Regions from separate parts of the Streptomyces sp. NPDC028635 genome, predicted to be linked through region 2. Evidence: riboswitches for the same ligand, from Rfam matches in the RefSeq annotation. Region 2 holds a riboswitch; the other holds the start of a gene.

Region 1 (8,482 bases), on a different contig from region 2:
ACGGATGTGAAGGCGGCCGGTGACAAGGTGCAGGGCGTGGAGTTCCCCGAGTCGGCCAAGGCCGTCAACGAGTACCCGATCGCCCTGCTGAAGGACGCGCCCCACGCCCAGGCCGCCCAGGCCTTCATCGACCTGGTCAAGTCCGCCGAGGGCCAGAAGGTGCTGACCGAGGCCGGGTTCCTGAAGCCGTGACGTCTTTGGGCAGGACCGGCGCCGCGGACACCCTGAAGGGCGGTCCGCGGCGCCGCCGTGCCCGCACGGGCGTCCCCCTCCCGCTGCTGCTGCCCGCGCTGCTCGGGCTGGCGTTCCTGGTGCTGCCTCTGGTCGCCCTGCTGATCCGGGCGCCCTGGAGCACCCTGCCGGACCAGCTGACCAGCACCGAGGTGTGGCAGGCGCTCCAGCTGTCCCTGATCTGCGCCACCGCCGCGACCGCGCTGAGCCTGATCGTCGGCGTGCCCCTGGCCTGGGTGCTGGCCCGGACCGAGTTCCCCGGACGCGGTCTCGTGCGCGCCCTGGTGACCCTGCCCCTCGTGCTGCCGCCGGTGGTCGGCGGCGTCGCCCTGCTGCTCGCCCTCGGCCGCAACGGCGTGATCGGGCAGTGGCTGGACTCCTGGTTCGGCGTCACCCTGCCGTTCACCACGACGGGCGTGGTCCTCGCGGAGACCTTCGTGGCGATGCCGTTCCTCGTCATCAGCGTCGAGGGCACCCTGCGCGCCGCCGACCGCCGCTACGAGGAGGCCGCGCAGACCTTGGGCGCCTCCCGCTTCACCGCCTTCCGCCGGGTCACCCTGCCGCTGATCGCGCCGGGTGTCGCGGCGGGCGCGGTGCTCGCCTGGGCGCGGGCGCTCGGCGAGTTCGGGGCCACGATCACCTTCGCCGGCAACTTCCCCGGCCGGACCCAGACCATGCCCCTCGCGGTCTACCTCGCCCTGCAGAACGACCCGGCGGCGGCGATCGCGCTCAGCCTGGTGCTGCTCGCCGTGTCCGTGGCCGTGCTGGCGGGCCTGCGGGACCGATGGATGAGCGCCTCGTGACCGACACCGGGAAGACCGCCTGTGACCGACACCGGGACGACCGCCTGTGACCGGCACCGGGAAGACCACCTCGACCCGGAAGACCACCTCGACCCGGAAGACCGCCTCGTGACCGACGCCGAGAAGACCGCCTCGTGACCGACACCGAGAAGCCGACGACCGCCGTCCCCGCTCCAGGCGCCGAGGGTCTGGACGCCCATCTCGTCGTCGACCGCGGCGCCTTCCGGCTCGACGTGACCCTGACGGCCGCACCCGGCGACGTCGTCGCCCTGCTCGGTCCGAACGGCGCCGGCAAGACCACCGCCCTGCGCGCCCTGGCCGGCCTCGCTCCGCTGACCGGCGGCCGGCTGCGCCTCGACGGCAGCAGCCTGGACCGTACGCCGCCCGAGTCCCGCCCGGTGGGTGTCGTCTTCCAGGACTACCTGCTCTTCCCGCATCTGACGGCCCTGGACAACGTGGCGTTCGGGCCGCGCTGCCGGGGCGCGAGCAAGGCCGAGGCCCGCGCCGAGGCCGCCGGGTGGCTGGAGCGGATGGGCCTCGCCGAGCACGCCGCAGCCAAGCCACGCCGGCTGTCCGGCGGTCAGGCCCAGCGCGTCGCCCTCGCCCGCGCGCTCGCCACCCACCCCCGGCTGCTGCTGCTGGACGAACCGCTGGCCGCCCTGGACGCCCGTACCCGCCTGGAGGTGCGTGCCCAGCTGCGCCGCCATCTCGCCGAGTTCGAGGCGGTGGCCGTCCTGGTCACGCACGACCCGCTGGACGCCATGGTCCTCGCCGACCGCCTGGTGGTGATCGAGCACGGCCGGGTGGTCCAGGAGGGCACCCCCGGCGACATCGCCCGCCATCCGCGCACCGACTACATCGCCCAGCTGGTCGGCCTGAACCTGTACCGCGGGCGGGCCGACGGCCACACCGTCACGCTGGAGGCGGGCTGCGAGATCACCACCACCGAGCACCTCACCGGAGAGGTCTTCGTGGCGTTCCCGCCGGGCGCGGTCACCCTGCACCGCGAGCGCCCCACCGGCTCGAGCGCCCGCAACCTGTGGCGCTGCGAGGTGGCCGGACTGGAGACCCACGGCGACCAGATCCGCGCCGACCTCACGGGTGAGCTGCCGCTGGCCGCCGACCTCACCACGGTCGCCGCTGCCGAGCTGGACCTGCACCCGGGTGCCCCGGTCTGGGCGACGGTCAAGGCGACGCAGACCCACGCATACCCGGCCTGACCGGCCACCGCCCTCACGGCGCGCCGCCATGACCCTGAGCATCCGCAACCGGTTGCCCGGCACGGTCACCGACGTCCCCCGGGGCGGCGCCACGGGCACGGCGGCCGCCTCCAACCGACACGAGGGCCCCCGAAACCGGGGCCCTCGCTCACGTCAGGGTGTCTCAGTCCTCGTACGCGTCCAGCGGCGGGCAGGAGCAGACGAGGTTCCGGTCACCGAAGGCCTGGTCGATACGGCGCACCGGCGGCCAGTACTTGTCCGCGGCCGACACACCGGCCGGGAAGACGGCCTCCTCGCGGCTGTAGGCGTGCTCCCACTCCCCGCCGAGCGCACGGGCGGTGTGCGGGGCGTTCCGCAGCGGGTTGTCCTCCGCGGACCACTCGCCGGAGCCGACCTTCTCGATCTCCGCGCGGATGGCGATCATCGCGTCGCAGAACCGGTCCAGCTCGGCCAGGTCCTCGGACTCGGTCGGCTCGATCATCAGCGTGCCGGCCACCGGGAAGGACATCGTCGGCGCGTGGAAGCCGTAGTCGATGAGCCGCTTGGCGACGTCGTCCACGCTCACGCCGGTCGCCTTCGTCAGCGGGCGCAGGTCGATGATGCACTCGTGCGCGACCAGGCCACCGGGGCCGGTGTACAGCACCGGGTAGTGCGGCTCGAGGCGCTTGGCGATGTAGTTCGCGGACAGCACGGCGACCTGCGTGGCCTGCTTCAGGCCCTCCCCGCCCATGAGGCGGACGTACGCCCAGGAGATGGGCAGGATGCCCGCGGAGCCCCACGGCGCGGCCGAGATCGGGCCGACGCCCGTCTCCGGGCCGGCGGCGGGCTGCAGCGGGTGGTTCGGCAGGTACGGCGCGAGGTGCTCGCGGACCGCGACCGGCCCGACGCCGGGACCGCCGCCGCCGTGCGGAATGCAGAACGTCTTGTGCAGGTTCAGGTGGGAGACGTCACCGCCGAAGTGGCCCGGCTTGGCGAGGCCGACCAGCGCGTTCAGGTTGGCGCCGTCGACGTACACCTGGCCGCCGGCCTCGTGCACCTGGGCGCAGATGTCGGCGACGTGCTCCTCGAACACACCGTGCGTCGACGGGTAGGTGATCATCAGCACCGCCAGCTCGTCGCGGTGCTGCTCGATCTTCGCCCGCAGGTCCTCGACGTCGATCTCGCCGTCCTCGGCGGTCTTGACGACGACGACCTTCATGCCGGCCATCACGGCGCTGGCGGCGTTGGTGCCGTGCGCGGAGGACGGGATGAGGCAGACGGTGCGCTGCTCGTCGCCGTTGGCCCGGTGGTAGCCGCGCACGGCCAGCAGACCGGCCAGCTCGCCCTGGGAGCCGGCGTTCGGCTGCAGCGAGACCTTGTCGTAGCCGGTGACCTCGGCGAGACGGTCCTCCAGCTCGTGGATGAGCGTGAGGTAGCCCTCGGCCTGCTCGGCGGGCGCGAAGGGGTGCAGCTGGCCGAACTCGGGCCAGGTGACCGGCTCCATCTCGGTGGTCGCGTTGAGCTTCATGGTGCAGGAGCCCAGCGGGATCATGCCGCGGTCGAGCGCGTAGTCGCGGTCGGACAGCTTGCGCAGGTAGCGCAGCATCGCGGTCTCGGAGCGGTGCTGGTGGAAGACCGGGTGGGTCAGGTAGGCGTCGGAGCGCAGCAGGTCCTGCGGCAGCACGTCCCCGGCTGCGGCGTCCAGCGCCTCGATGTCGCCCTCGACGCCGAAGGCGCCGAACACGGCGGTCAGCTGGTCGCGGGTGGTGGTCTCGTCGCACGCGAGGGAGACGTGGTCGGCGTCGACCGGGTACAGGTTGACCCCGTTGTCGCGCGCGGCGGCGACGACCTCGGCGGCCCGGCCCGGCACCCGGGCGGTGACGGTGTCGAAGTAGGCGCCGTGCACGACCTCGACGCCACCGGCCTTCAGGCCCTCGGCGAGGATCGTGGCGTACCGGTGCGTGCGCCGGGCGATGCCCTTCAGGCCGTCCGGCCCGTGGTACACGGCGTACATGCCGGCCATGACGGCGAGCAGCACCTGCGCGGTGCAGATGTTGCTGGTCGCCTTCTCCCGGCGGATGTGCTGCTCACGCGTCTGCAGCGCCAGCCGGTACGCCTTGTTCCCGTCCGCGTCCACGGACACGCCCACGAGCCGCCCGGGCAGGCTGCGCGCGAACTTCTCCCGTACGGCCATGTAGCCGGCGTGCGGGCCGCCGAAGCCCATCGGCACACCGAACCGCTGCGTGGTGCCGACCGCGATGTCCGCGCCCAGCTCGCCCGGCGACTTCAGCAGCGTCAGCGCCAGCAGGTCGGCGGCGACGGTGACCAGCGCGCCCAGCTCGTGCGCCTGGTCGATGACCGGCTTGAGGTCACGCACGGCACCGGAGGCGCCCGGGTACTGGAGCAGCACGCCGTTGATCTCGCGGGCGGCGATGTCGGCCGGGATGCCGTCGCTGAGGTCGGCGACGACGACCTCGACGCCGGTCGGCTCGGCACGGGTCTGGATGACGGCGATGGTCTGCGGCAGCGCGTCCGCGTCGACCAGGAAGAGACCCTTCTTGTTCTTGCCCATGCGCAGGGACAGCGACATCGCCTCGGCGGCGGCGGTGCCCTCGTCGAGCAGGGAGGCGCCGGAGGTGGGCAGACCGGTCAGGTCGGCGACCGTGGTCTGGAAGTTCAGCAGCGCCTCGAGCCGGCCCTGGGAGATCTCCGGCTGGTAGGGCGTGTACGCCGTGTACCAGGCCGGGTTCTCCATGACGTTGCGCAGGATGACCGGCGGGGTGAAGGTGCCGTAGTAGCCGAGGCCGATCATGGAGCCGAGGACCTGGTTGCGGTCGGCCAGGGAGCGCAGCTCGGCGAGCACCTCGGCCTCGCTGCGGGCGCCCGGCAGGTCGAGGGCGTCGGCGTTCTTGATCACATCCGGCACCGCGGCGGCGGTGAGTTCGTCCAGCGAGCCGTACCCGACCTGGGCGAGCATCTTGGCCCGAGCCTCGTGGTCGGGGCCGATGTGACGCTGCTCGAAGGGAATCCCCTTCTCGAGCTCGGAGAGCGGAATGCGATGGGCGGTCATTGCGGAGGCCTCCTGGTCTGACACGACCTTCGAGGGGCACCACGGCACGGGTACCCGAACGGCCTCCCCCTCTGTCATCTCGACCTGAGAGCTTCACCGGAGCGCCCGAGGGCACCCGGCTTTCACCGTCGGTGAGAGCGGAAGCCGTCGACACCCGCCCTGCTTTCCAGAGTGACCTCGTCCGTGCGGTACGTGAGCCTGAGAGATTCCGGGGAGGATTTGCTCCTTCGGCGCCTCCGATGATGTCTGGAGGACTCTCCCGCACGGGGTCAGCAGCCGTAGTCAGACTACCAGCGGGGTCAACGCCGGGGCCCTCGAGTGGCCGCCGTCACCATTGTGCTCTTTCGTAGTGCTTACACCAGTCTTGCGAGCGAGTGGAGGGCCCGTGCAGACCGAGATCGATCCGCGCAACCTGATCGGCCGCAAGGCGTTCGACCGCAGCGGCGTCAAGATCGGCACCGTCGACGAGGTCTATCTCGACGACGCGACGGGCGTGCCGGAGTGGGCCGCCATACGAACGGGTCTGTTCAGCAGGGACGCCTTCGTCCCGCTGGAGCCGAGCGAACTGATCGAGGGCGCGTTGCACGTCCCCTTCGAACGCGCCCTGATCAAGGACGCCCCCGACTTCGGCGTGGGCCGCCATCTCTCCCCGGAACAGGAACTCCAGCTCTACCACCACTACGGCCTCGACATCGCCGCCCCTCCCCCGCTGCAGGACCACGACTTCGGCAAAGTGGCCGGCACGGAGGAGCCCTGACGGGCAGATCCGAGCCGAATCTTTTCCCCTGACGGGTAGACCCGGACCGAACCTCTTCCCCTGACGGGCAGACCCGGACCGAGCCCTTTCCCCGGCAGACCCGCACAGGCGCCCGCACGCGGGCCGTTACGGGGCCCGTGCGCCCGTGCACCCGTGCACGCCGCTTCAGCCGAGGGAAGGCTGCCCCCTCCACCCACCGGCCACCGGGTGGCCGGTCCCGGAGCCGCCGTCGGCCGCTCGCCCTTCGGCCGCGGACCCGGCCCCCGGTCCGGCCGTCCCCGGAGCCGCCCCGTCGAGGCACGCCGCCGGGACGTCCGGTCTTCGCACCAGCGGCAGCGGTTCCGTCGGCTCCAGCGCGGGGTCGTCCGTCCGGAACGTTCTGACCCGGCCCGGCTCCGAGTCCGGTGTCTCGAAGCGGACCGTGACCCGGCCCAGGCCGCTGCCCTGGACCCACCCGTGTCCGTACTCCGCGTGCCGCACGTCGTGCCCCGGCAGCCAGCGCCGCTCCGCCGGCTCCGGTTCCTCGGGGACGGGCTGCGGCGCGTGCGGAACGTCGTCCTCCTGCGGTGCCTCCGCACGCGCCCGCTCCCCCGCCGCCTGCGCGAACAGGTCCTCCTGGGTGTAGTCGGCGAGCCCGCTGACGCCGACGCCGAGCAGCCGCACCCCGCCCGTCGTGTCCACCGCGTCCAGCAGCCGTAGGGCCGCCTCCCGGACGACCGCGGGATCGTCCGTGGGTCCGCGCAGCGTCTCCGACCGGGTGAGCGTCGAGAAGTCGTACCGGCGCACCTTCAGGACGATGGTCCGGCCGGACAGCCCGGCGGAGCGCAGCCGCCGCACGCACCGGTCGGCCAGCCGCTGCACCTCGAGCCCGATCCGCAGCCGGTCGTGGATGTCCACGTCGTAGGTGTCCTCGACGGAGACCGACTTGGCCTCCCGCTCCGCGACCACGGGCCGGTCGTCGTGCGCCAGCGCCATGGCGTACAGACCGTGCCCGTGGGCCTTGCCCAGCAGCCGGACCAGTTCGTCCTCACCGGCCTCCACGATCTCGTCGACCGTGGTGATCCCGGCCCGCCGCAGATGGTCGCCGGTCGCCGGCCCGACCCCCGGCAGCGCCCGCACCGACAGGGGCCCGAGCAGCGCCCGCTCGGTACCCGGCTCGATCAGCACCAGGCCGTCCGGCTTGGCCCGCTCCGAGGCGATCTTGGCGATCATCTTGGACGCGGCGAGCCCCACCGACCCGGTCAGCCCGGTGACCGCCCGGATGTCGGCGCGCAGTTTCAGCCCCGCCCGCTCGGCCGACGCGCTGTCCCAGGCGACGCCCCCGGCCTCCAGGTCCACGAACGCCTCGTCCAGGCTGAGCGGCTCCACCAGCGGCGAGAGCGCCCGCAGCAGCCCCATCACCTGTTCACTGATCGCCCGGTAGAAAGTGAAGCGGGGCGTGAGATACGCGGCGTTCGGCGCCAGCCGACGCGCCTGGGCCGTGGGCATCGCCGAGTGGACCCCGAAGACCCGCGCCTCGTACGACGCGGTCGCCACCACCCCGCGCGGCCCCAGCCCGCCCACGACGACGGCTTTCCCGCGCAGGCTGGGCTTGGACGCCTGCTCCGCCGACGCGAAGAAGGCATCCATGTCCAGATGCAGAATCGTGGGCGCGGTCCTCACATGTCCGATCCTGCACCACGCCACTGACAATGCCGCCCGGGAGGCCGGGCCGGCACAGTCCCGCGGCGGCCGGGCCGGTACCGGGTCGTACGGCGGCTGCCGGGGCTCGGGGCCGGTTAGACCGCCCGGTTGCGCCGACGCGCCAGCTCGTCGCCCGGGTTGTGCCCGACGAGGGTCTCGCCCGTGTCGACACGCTCGCCGTGCAGCTGCGACAGCGCGTGCTCCACGTCCCGCCACACCACACCGACGGCGATGCCGAAGATGCCCTGTCCGCCCTGCAGCAGGGCGTGCACCTCGTCGGGCGAGGTGCACTCGTAGACGGTCGCGCCGTCGCTGAGCAGGGTCATGCGCTCCAGGTCGCTGAATCCCCGCTCGCGCAGGTGCTGGACGGCGGTGCGGATGTTCTGCAGCGACACCCCGGTGTCGAGGAACCGCTTGACGATCTTCAGGACGACGACGTCCCGGAAGCTGTACAGGCGCTGCGTACCCGAACCGTAGGCGGGCCGCACGCTGGGCTCGACGAGTCCGGTACGGGCCCAGTAGTCGAGTTGCCGGTAGGTGATCCCGGCGGCCGCGCAGGCCGTCGGACCCCGGTAGCCGATCTCCTCGGACGCCATGGACGTCGCCTCTCCGCCGCTCGGCACGGCCGTCGGTCGCTGCGGAGCGTGATCGGCCGCGCTGCCGGGATGGGCATACCCGCTGCTCGAGCGCAGCCGGGAACCAGGGGAAGGAAGGGGACCGCTCCCGCCGAAACCGCGTT
Region 2 (8,482 bases):
TGCGCCCAGATGCGCTCGATGCCGTACTTGAGGTCCTTGGAGGTGATCGGCTTGCCGTCCTCCCAGGTCAGACCGTCGCGCAGCGTGTACGTGTACGTCTTGCCGTCGTCGGTGACCTTGGCGAGACCGGTGGCGAGGTCCGGGGTGAGGGTGGCGCCTTCCTTGCCCGGGGCCGGCTTGTTCGTGACGAGCTGGCGGCTGTAGTAGCGGGAGAAGTTCCACATGAAGCCGTAGTAGCCGCGCGTGGTGTCCCACGAGTCGGCGTCCTGGGCGGCGCCGAACCTCAGCGTGCCGCCCTTCTTCGCCAGCGAGGCCTGGGCGACCTTGTTGTTGGCGGCGTCGAAGCCGGCGGCACCGGACTTCGAGCCCCCGTCGTCGCTGCCGCCGCCGCACGCCGCCGTGGTCAGCAGCCCGGCGACCACGAAGGCGGCGGCCATGGCCTGCTTGTGCCGCCCTGAGGTGCGTTGCGTAGTCACGATCTCGGATCCTCCGGTTTTGATGAGAGACCCCGTGCCAGGTGCTGCCACGGGTCGCTTGGGGTACGGCACTTCAGCGGGAGCCCTTGGGGTCGAGCGCGTCACGCACGCCGTCGCCGAAGAGGTTGAAGGCAAGAACGGTGATGAAGATCGCCACGCCGGGCACCACCATGTACATGGGGTCCGAGTCGTAGTAGTCGATCGCGCTCGAGAGCATCTGGCCCCAGGAGGCCGTGGGCGGCTTGACGCCCACGCCCAGGAAGCTGAGTGCCGCCTCGGTGAGGATGTTGGTGGGGATCATCATCGTCGTGTAGACGATGATCGGCGCCACGAGATTGGGCAGCAGTTCCTTGAACAGGATGTACAGCCGCCCGGCGCCCAGCGATCGGGCGGCTTCGACGTACTCGCGCTCACGCAGCGAGAGTGTCTGGCCGCGCACCACGCGTCCGATGTAGGGCCAGCCGAAGAAGCCGATGACCACGACCATCATGAACACGCGCACGCCGGTGCCGGACAGGCCCAGCATGTTGTTCGGCATGACGGAGACCAGCGCGATGGTGAACAGCAGCTGCGGGAAGGCCAGCAGGCCGTCCATCACGCGGCTGATCAGCGAGTCGACCCAGCCGCCGAAGAAGCCCGCCAGGATGCCGAGAACCGTACCGAGGACGACGGCGACGATCGCGGACAGGAAGCCGACCAGCAGGGAGATCTGCGCGCCGTAGAGGATGCGGGCGAAGATGTCGCGGCCGTTGACGGGCTCGACGCCCAGCCAGTGGTCCCCGCTCATGCCGCCCAGCGACCCCTTGGGGGTGCCGAACAGCGGGTCGATCAGGTTCTCGTGATAGTCGTTCGGGTCCTGGCCCACCACGCTGGTGATCACCGGGGCGAGCAGGGCGACGACGATGAGGAGCAGCACGACGACGCCGCCCGCGAGGGCGAGCTTGTCCCGCTTCAGGCGCTCCCAGGCGATCCGGCCCAGGGACCGGCCCTGGACGGCCTTGGCGCCGGTGGTCGCAACCGCCGCTTCCTCGGCCGCGCTCGGGGCCGCTTCCGCGGTCGGCTCGTGCAATGGTGCCGTCATCTGGCAGGGACCCCTCTCAACCGGCGGTAGCCGGCCCGCACTTGCCGCTGTGGCGGCATGGTCAGTCCGTCGTACGAAGTCGTACACAGGGGCGACTGGGCCCCTTGGAGCGGGAGTCTTCAACGCATTGGCGAGCAGTTGCCAGAGTTGGTGAGGAAAGGATGCGTAAACGTGATGCGGTCTGGGGACTTCCGTTATCCGGACAGCGGGTGGCGCGGGCCGGACGGGGACCAGTGGGGAGGATTCGGACCAGTCGGGGTCATCCGCCGTGATCTACGCGCGCAGAAGAGTGCCGGAGGGCGCGGCGAACCGCGCGGGTGTCAGTACCGGCCGGGGGCGGGCGGGAAGCCGTAGCCGGACGCCGGCGCCGGGGGCGCGGCGGCCGCGTGGGCCTCGCGGTCGTAGAACGGACGCGCGTTGGCGCGCATCCACAGCACGACCGGGTCGTGGTCGTCGCTCATCGCCACGGTCGACACCGGCAGCCCGTCCGGCACCGCGCCGAGGGACTGCTGCATCATCGCCCGTACGGCGTCGACGGCGGCCGGCGAGGTGTCGTAGACGTCCAGGCCGATGGCGAGGTAGGGCGCGCCGAGCGCCGGCTGCACCCAGGCGCGGCGCAGGGCGCGCAGCGGCGGGGTGCGGTGCGCGTTCTGCGCGAGCAGGGCGTAGAACTGCGGGATCTCGATGGCCGGTTCCGTCAGGCGCAGCGGGCCGGCAGGCTGGCGGTCCAGGCCGGTGGCGATGCGGCGCAGGTCGAGCCAGGGGATGCCCACGCCGCCGCCGGGGGCGTGCGGGTTGAGCCACAGGCCGTGGTGGTCGGGGTAGAGGGCGCGGGCCACCTCGAGGCCGTCGACCACCTCGTACGAGCGGTTCCAGCCGCTGGCGCTCAACTCCTGGGCGGAGGTGACGCAGGGGGCGTAGCCGTGGCCGCCGACCTCCATCGCGCCGTACTGGGCGTCCGGGGAACCGGCCTGGCCGTGCCACAGCAGCATCCAGACCTGGCCGGTGGCGGGGGTGGCGAGCGCGCGAAGCAGCGCCTCGTAGGCGTCGTACCGCCCGGGCGTCACCTGGCGCAGCATGTGCTCGACCTGGCCGGTCGCGGCCGTGCCGCTCGCGCTCACTTCGAATCGCCCTTTCGTACAACACCCTCGACCGAGCTATGAAACCAGGTTAAGTGGTGCGTGGGGAGGACCGGGGAGAGCCCAGGCGCCGTCAGCTTCCCCGGGTGTAGAAGGGGCGCACCTTTTCCCTGAGCCAGACCGCCACCGGGTCGTCGCCCGCCAGGTCCAGCAGGATCAGGTTGACCGGCCAGGGTGCGGGGGTGGCGCCGAGGGCCCGGCCCAGGGCGTCCAGGGGGGCGTTGCGCAGGTCGCCCTCCCATTGGGAGAGTTCGACGCCGACGAACATCACCGGGTCGGCCGTCTCGATCACGGCGAGGCAGCGGCGGGCCGTCAGGACGGTGCCGGTCGCCTCGAACTCGGCGGAGGCCGTGGAGAGGAAGGCGACGGGGTCGTCCTGCCAGTCCGGCTCGTACAGACGGACCCGGCCGCCGCTCGCGGGGCCGTCCAGCGGGGTCCGGCCGGCCCGGCACACCTCGGCCACCGCCTGCGGCGGCAGCGGGACGCCGACCAGGCCGCCCGGGTTCACGGCGATGCCGACCTGCGCGGGCAGCCCGCGCGCGAACTCCACGGCGGGCGCGACGGTGTACGACATGTGGGAGCCGGCGACCTGGCGCAACTGCTCCTCGGAGCTGAAGACGGGGACGTAGGCCTGGCCGTCGATCTCGGTGGTGGGCAGGTCGAGGGGGCCGCTGTGCGGGCCGCCGCCGCTCGGCAGGGGGATCCACAGGAAGCTGCGGCCGAGCACCTCCACGATCCGGCCGCCGGCTCCCGGCACGCCGAGGGAGGCCGACAGCACCTCCTCCAGCTCGTTGCCGGGCCATCCGCCGTGCGGATGGGGGTGCGTCTGCGCCGGGAAGTCCGCCGGAAGGTCGGCAGGGAAGTCCATCTCTCCACCATCTGCTTCGAACCGCTGCTGTGGCTGAAAGGCTAACCGCACGGTGGTTCAGCCGGTGAAGGCGATCCGCCGCAGGGCGTCCGCCGCGTCCCGGTCGAGCAGGACCGCCGCGTCGCAGCCGGCCGGCAGGTCGCCGCGCTGGACAGCGCGCAGCAGCCGGGTGGTGGCGCGGCGGTGGCGCTGGAAGGCGTACCGGGAGACGCCGCGGCCGCGTGCGCGCTGGCCGGTCAGGGCGGTGTCCGGGTCGACGTCGAGCAGCAGCAGGTGCAGGGCGCCGCCGCGGCGGCGGGCCGCGCGGGCCAGCCAGCCGCGCACCCAGGACTGGGTGCCGCAGTCGTGGACGACGAGGCCCTCGCCGCTCGACAGGGCGCGGCGCAGGGCGGCGTAGTGGGCGAGCCGGACCAGCGGGCGGTAGAGCGCGTAGGGCAGCAGGCGGTGCAGGCGGGCGTCGTAGCGGTCGCGGGTGTCCTGGGAGTCGACGCGCGGGCCCGGCACCGCGCGGCGCATGAGCGTGGACTTGCCGCTGCCGGGCAGACCGGTGACGACGACCAGGTCGCGCGGGCCGAAGAGCAGGGCGTGCGGGCTGCGGCCGGCCCGCTCGCGCAGGTCCCGCACCACCGGGCCGGGCCGTGTCTCCAGGGCGGGCACCCCTGGCTGCGCGGGCAGTGTGAGGCCCGGGGTCGTCGCGTACGCCGTGATCCTGTCCACCGTCATCGTCCTCCCCTGGGGTCAGGTGAAGACCTGCCCAACGTAGGTAAAGAGAAGGTAATGCCAGGTGTCTCGTGTTTTCGTGTGCGTACCGCCACAACCCGGTTACAGATGCGGCCTGCCGTCATCGGGCGCGGCGTGCAATGATGAGCCCGCCAACTGCATACCGGCCGTTTGAATCCGCGCGGGAGAGTTCCCAGCCGAAGGCTGGGGCGCCGAAGGAGCAAGTCCCTCCCTTGAATCTCTCAGGCCCCGTTACCGCGCGGGCGAGGCACATCTGAAAAGCGGGCCGCCCTCGCCGGTGGCCCCACCCAAGGTGCAAGCCAGGACCGCGCGCGGTCATGGCGAACCTCTCAGGTTCCGATGACAGATGGGGAGGAACTTCCTCGCCCTGTCCTTCCCCTGGGAGACGACCGACCGATGAGCAGTACCGAACTCCGTCACACCGCGCTCGATGCCGTGCATCGCTCGCTCGGCGCGACCATGACCGACTTCGCCGGCTGGGACATGCCGCTGCGCTACGGCTCCGAGCGCGACGAACACAACGCCGTCCGCACGAAGGCCGGGCTCTTCGACCTCTCCCACATGGGCGAGATCACCGTCACCGGCCCGCAGGCCGCCGCCCTCCTCGACTTCGCGCTGGTCGGCAACATCGGGGCGGTCAAGACCGGCCGCGCCCGCTACACCATGATCTGCCAGGCCGACGGCGGCATCCTGGACGACCTGATCGTCTACCGGCTCGCCGAGACCGAGTACATGGTCGTCGCCAACGCCTCCAACGCCCAGGTCGTCCTCGACGCGCTGACCGAGCGCGCCGCGGGCTTCGACGCCGAGGTGCGCGACGACCGCGACGCCTACGCGCTGCTCGCCGTGCAGGGCCCCGAGTCGCCCGGGATCCTGGGCAGCCTCACCGACGCCGACCTGGACGGGCTGAAGTACTACGCCGGACTGCCCGGCACCGTGGCCGGGGTGCCCGCGCTGATCGCGCGCACCGGGTACACCGGCGAGGACGGCTTCGAGCTGTTCGTGAAGCCGGAGCACGCCGTCGAGCTGTGGCAGGCGCTGACCAAGGCCGGCGAGGGCGTGGGCCTGGTCCCGTGCGGCCTGTCCTGCCGGGACACGCTGCGCCTGGAGGCGGGCATGCCGCTGTACGGGCACGAGCTGACCGCCGCCCTGACCCCCTTCGACGCCGGGCTGGGCCGGGTGGTCAAGTTCGAGAAGGAGGGCGACTTCGTCGGGCGCGAGGCGCTCGCCGCCGCCGCCGAGCGCGCCGAGTCCGCCCCGCCGCGCGTCCTGGTCGGCCTGGTCGCCGAGGGCCGCCGGGTCCCGCGCGCCGGCTTCCAGGTCGTCGCGGACGGCACGGTCGTCGGCGAGGTGACCTCGGGCGCCCCTTCCCCCACGCTGGGCAAGCCGATCGCCATGGCCTACGTGGACGCGGCGCACGCGGCGCCGGGCACGCCGGGTGTCGGCGTGGACATCCGCGGTACCCATGAGCCGTACGCGGTCGTGGCGCTGCCGTTCTACAAGCGGCAGAAGTGACACTGTCGTAAGCCCTCCGACGTGACATGGGGCACATCGCCCCTGGTCACGCGCGTCTTCGCAGTCCCCCATTCATCAGCACAGACCCGCGTACAGGAGAATTCAGGCCATGAGCAACCCCCAGCAGCTGCGCTACAGCAAGGAGCACGAGTGGCTGTCGGGCGCCGAGGACGGCGTCTCGACGGTCGGCATCACGGAGCACGCGGCCAACGCGCTCGGTGACGTCGTGTTCGTCCAGCTCCCGGAGGTCGGCGACACGGTGACCGCGGGCGAGTCCTGCGGCGAGCTGGAGTCGACCAAGTCCGTCTCGGAGCTGTACTCCCCCGTCAACGGTGAGATCACCGAGGTCAACGAGGACGTCGTCAACGACCCGTCGCTGGTGAACTCGGCCCCCTTCGAGGGCGGCTGGCTGTTCAAGGTACGTGTCACGGGCGAGCCGGACGACCTGCTCTCCGCCGCCGAGTACGACGCCTTCATCGCCGGCTGAGAGGTCGCAGGAATCCCATGTCGCTTCTGAACACGCCCCTGCACGAGCTCGACCCGGACGTGGCCGCCGCGGTCGACGCCGAGCTGGACCGCCAGCAGTCCACCCTGGAGATGATCGCCTCCGAGAACTTCGCCCCCGTGGCGGTCCTCGAGGCCCAGGGCTCGGTGCTCACCAACAAGTACGCCGAGGGCTACCCGGGCCGCCGCTACTACGGCGGCTGCGAGCACGTCGACGTCACCGAGCAGATCGCGATCGACCGGGTCAAGGAGCTGTTCGGCGCCGAGTACGCCAACGTGCAGCCCCACTCGGGTGCCTCCGCCAACCAGGCCGCGCTGTTCGCGCTGGCCCAGCCCGGCGACACCATCCTGGGCCTGAACCTGGCGCACGGCGGCCACCTCACCCACGGGATGCGGCTGAACTTCTCCGGCAAGCAGTTCAACGTCGTCCCCTACCACGTCGACGACGACGGCCTGGTCGACATGGCCGAGGTCGAGCGGCTCGCCAAGGAGCACCGCCCCAAGGTGATCATCGCCGGCTGGTCGGCGTACCCGCGTCAGCTCGACTTCGCCGCCTTCCGCCGCATCGCCGACGAGGTCGAGGCGTACCTGTGGGTCGACATGGCGCACTTCGCCGGTCTGGTCGCGGCCGGGCTGCACCCGAACCCGGTGCCGTTCGCGGACGTCGTGACGTCCACCACGCACAAGACGCTCGGCGGCCCGCGCGGCGGCATCATCCTCGCCAAGCAGGACTTCGCCAAGAAGCTGAACTCCTCCGTCTTCCCGGGCTTCCAGGGCGGCCCCCTGGAGCACGTGATCGCGGCCAAGGCGGTCTCCTTCAAGCTGGCGGCCTCCGAGGACTTCAAGGAGCGCCAGCGTCGTACGCTGGAGGGCGCGCGCATCCTCGCCGAGCGGCTGACCTCGCCGGATGCCCGTGAGGCCGGGGTGAACGTCCTGACCGGCGGCACCGACGTGCATCTGGTCCTGGTCGACCTGCGCGAGTCCGAGCTGGACGGTCAGCAGGCCGAGGACCGCCTCCACGAGGTGGGCATCACGGTCAACCGCAACGCGGTCCCGAACGACCCGCGCCCGCCGATGGTCACCTCGGGCCTGCGCATCGGTACGCCGGCCCTGGCGACCCGCGGCTTCACGGCCGAGGACTTCGCCGAGGTCGCGGACGTGATCGCCGAGGCGCTGAAGCCGTCCTACGACGCCGAGGCGCTCAAGGGCCGGGTTCGCGCGCTGGTGGAGAAGCACCCGCTCTACCCGGGTCTGAACAAGTAAGCAACGCTCCGCGGGGCACCGCGCACACTGGGAGTACCGGTGTGCGCGGCGCCCGCACCCCCGCACCACCCCCGTTCTGAGGAGTTACCCCGTGGCCATCTCGGTCTTCGACCTGTTCTCGATCGGCATCGGCCCGTCCAGCTCCCACACGGTGGGCCCGATGCGCGCGGCCCGCATGTTCGCCCGCCGTCTGCGCAACGAGGACGTGCTCGGCAAGGTCGCCTCCGTACGCTGCGAGCTGTACGGCTCCCTCGGCGCGACCGGACACGGCCACGGCACCCCGAAGGCCGTCCTGCTCGGCCTGGAGGGCGACTCCCCGCGCACGGTGGACGTCGAGACGGCCGACGAGCGGGTCGAGGCGATCAAGTCGGCCGGCCGGCTGAACCTGCTCGGCGAGCACGAGATCGCCTTCTCCTTCGACGACGACCTGGTCCTGCACCGCCGCAAGGCCCTGCCGTACCACGCCAACGGCATGACGATCCGGGCCCACGACGCGGCCGGCGCGGAGCTGATGTCGAAGACGTACTACTCGGTCGGCGGCGGGTTCGTCGTCGACGAGGACGCGGTCGGGGCGGACCGGATCAAGCTGGACGACACGGTGCTGAAGTACCCCTTCCGCACCGGCGACGAGCTGCTGCGCCTGACCAAGGAGACCGGCCTGTCGATCTCCTCCCTGATGCTGGAGAACGAGCGGGCCTGGCGCACCGAGGACGAGATCCGCGCCGGGCTGCTGGAGATCTGGCGGGTGATGCGGGAGTGCGTGGAGCGCGGCATGTCCCGTGAGGGCATCCTGCCGGGCGGCCTGAAGGTGCGCCGCCGGGCGGCGACCACGGCCCGCAAGCTGCGTTCCGAGGGTGACGCGAAGGCGCTCGCGATGGAGTGGATCACGCTCTAC

The links. A riboswitch is a leader RNA that binds a small molecule or an ion and turns the genes downstream of it on or off. The one in region 2 is predicted to bind glycine.
Region 1: it holds a riboswitch for glycine, as region 2 does, so the genes downstream of both, gcvP (aminomethyl-transferring glycine dehydrogenase) here and gcvT (glycine cleavage system aminomethyltransferase GcvT) in region 2, are expected to answer to the same signal.

What each region holds. Positions count from the first base shown of each region.
Region 1 is NZ_JBEZWX010000006.1:263,265-271,746, forward strand. Features, by position in the region: gene modA (molybdate ABC transporter substrate-binding protein) at 1-192, shown strand, start outside; gene modB (molybdate ABC transporter permease subunit) at 189-1,034, shown strand; gene AB0E88_RS09795 (ABC transporter ATP-binding protein) at 1,169-2,254, shown strand; gene gcvP (aminomethyl-transferring glycine dehydrogenase) at 2,418-5,303, opposite strand; glycine riboswitch at 5,480-5,575, opposite strand; gene AB0E88_RS09805 (PRC-barrel domain-containing protein) at 5,689-6,060, shown strand; gene AB0E88_RS09810 (DNA polymerase IV) at 6,226-7,722, opposite strand; gene AB0E88_RS09815 (MerR family transcriptional regulator) at 7,839-8,482, opposite strand, start outside.
Region 2 is NZ_JBEZWX010000008.1:220,309-228,790, forward strand. Features, by position in the region: gene AB0E88_RS11995 (ABC transporter substrate-binding protein) at 1-476, opposite strand, end outside; gene AB0E88_RS12000 (ABC transporter permease) at 550-1,557, opposite strand; gene AB0E88_RS12005 (enhanced serine sensitivity protein SseB C-terminal domain-containing protein) at 1,878-2,678, opposite strand; gene AB0E88_RS12010 (enhanced serine sensitivity protein SseB) at 2,770-3,564, opposite strand; gene AB0E88_RS12015 (AAA family ATPase) at 3,622-4,287, opposite strand; glycine riboswitch at 4,457-4,552, shown strand; gene gcvT (glycine cleavage system aminomethyltransferase GcvT) at 4,702-5,820, shown strand; gene gcvH (glycine cleavage system protein GcvH) at 5,930-6,307, shown strand; gene glyA (serine hydroxymethyltransferase) at 6,325-7,587, shown strand; gene AB0E88_RS12035 (L-serine ammonia-lyase) at 7,679-8,482, shown strand, end outside.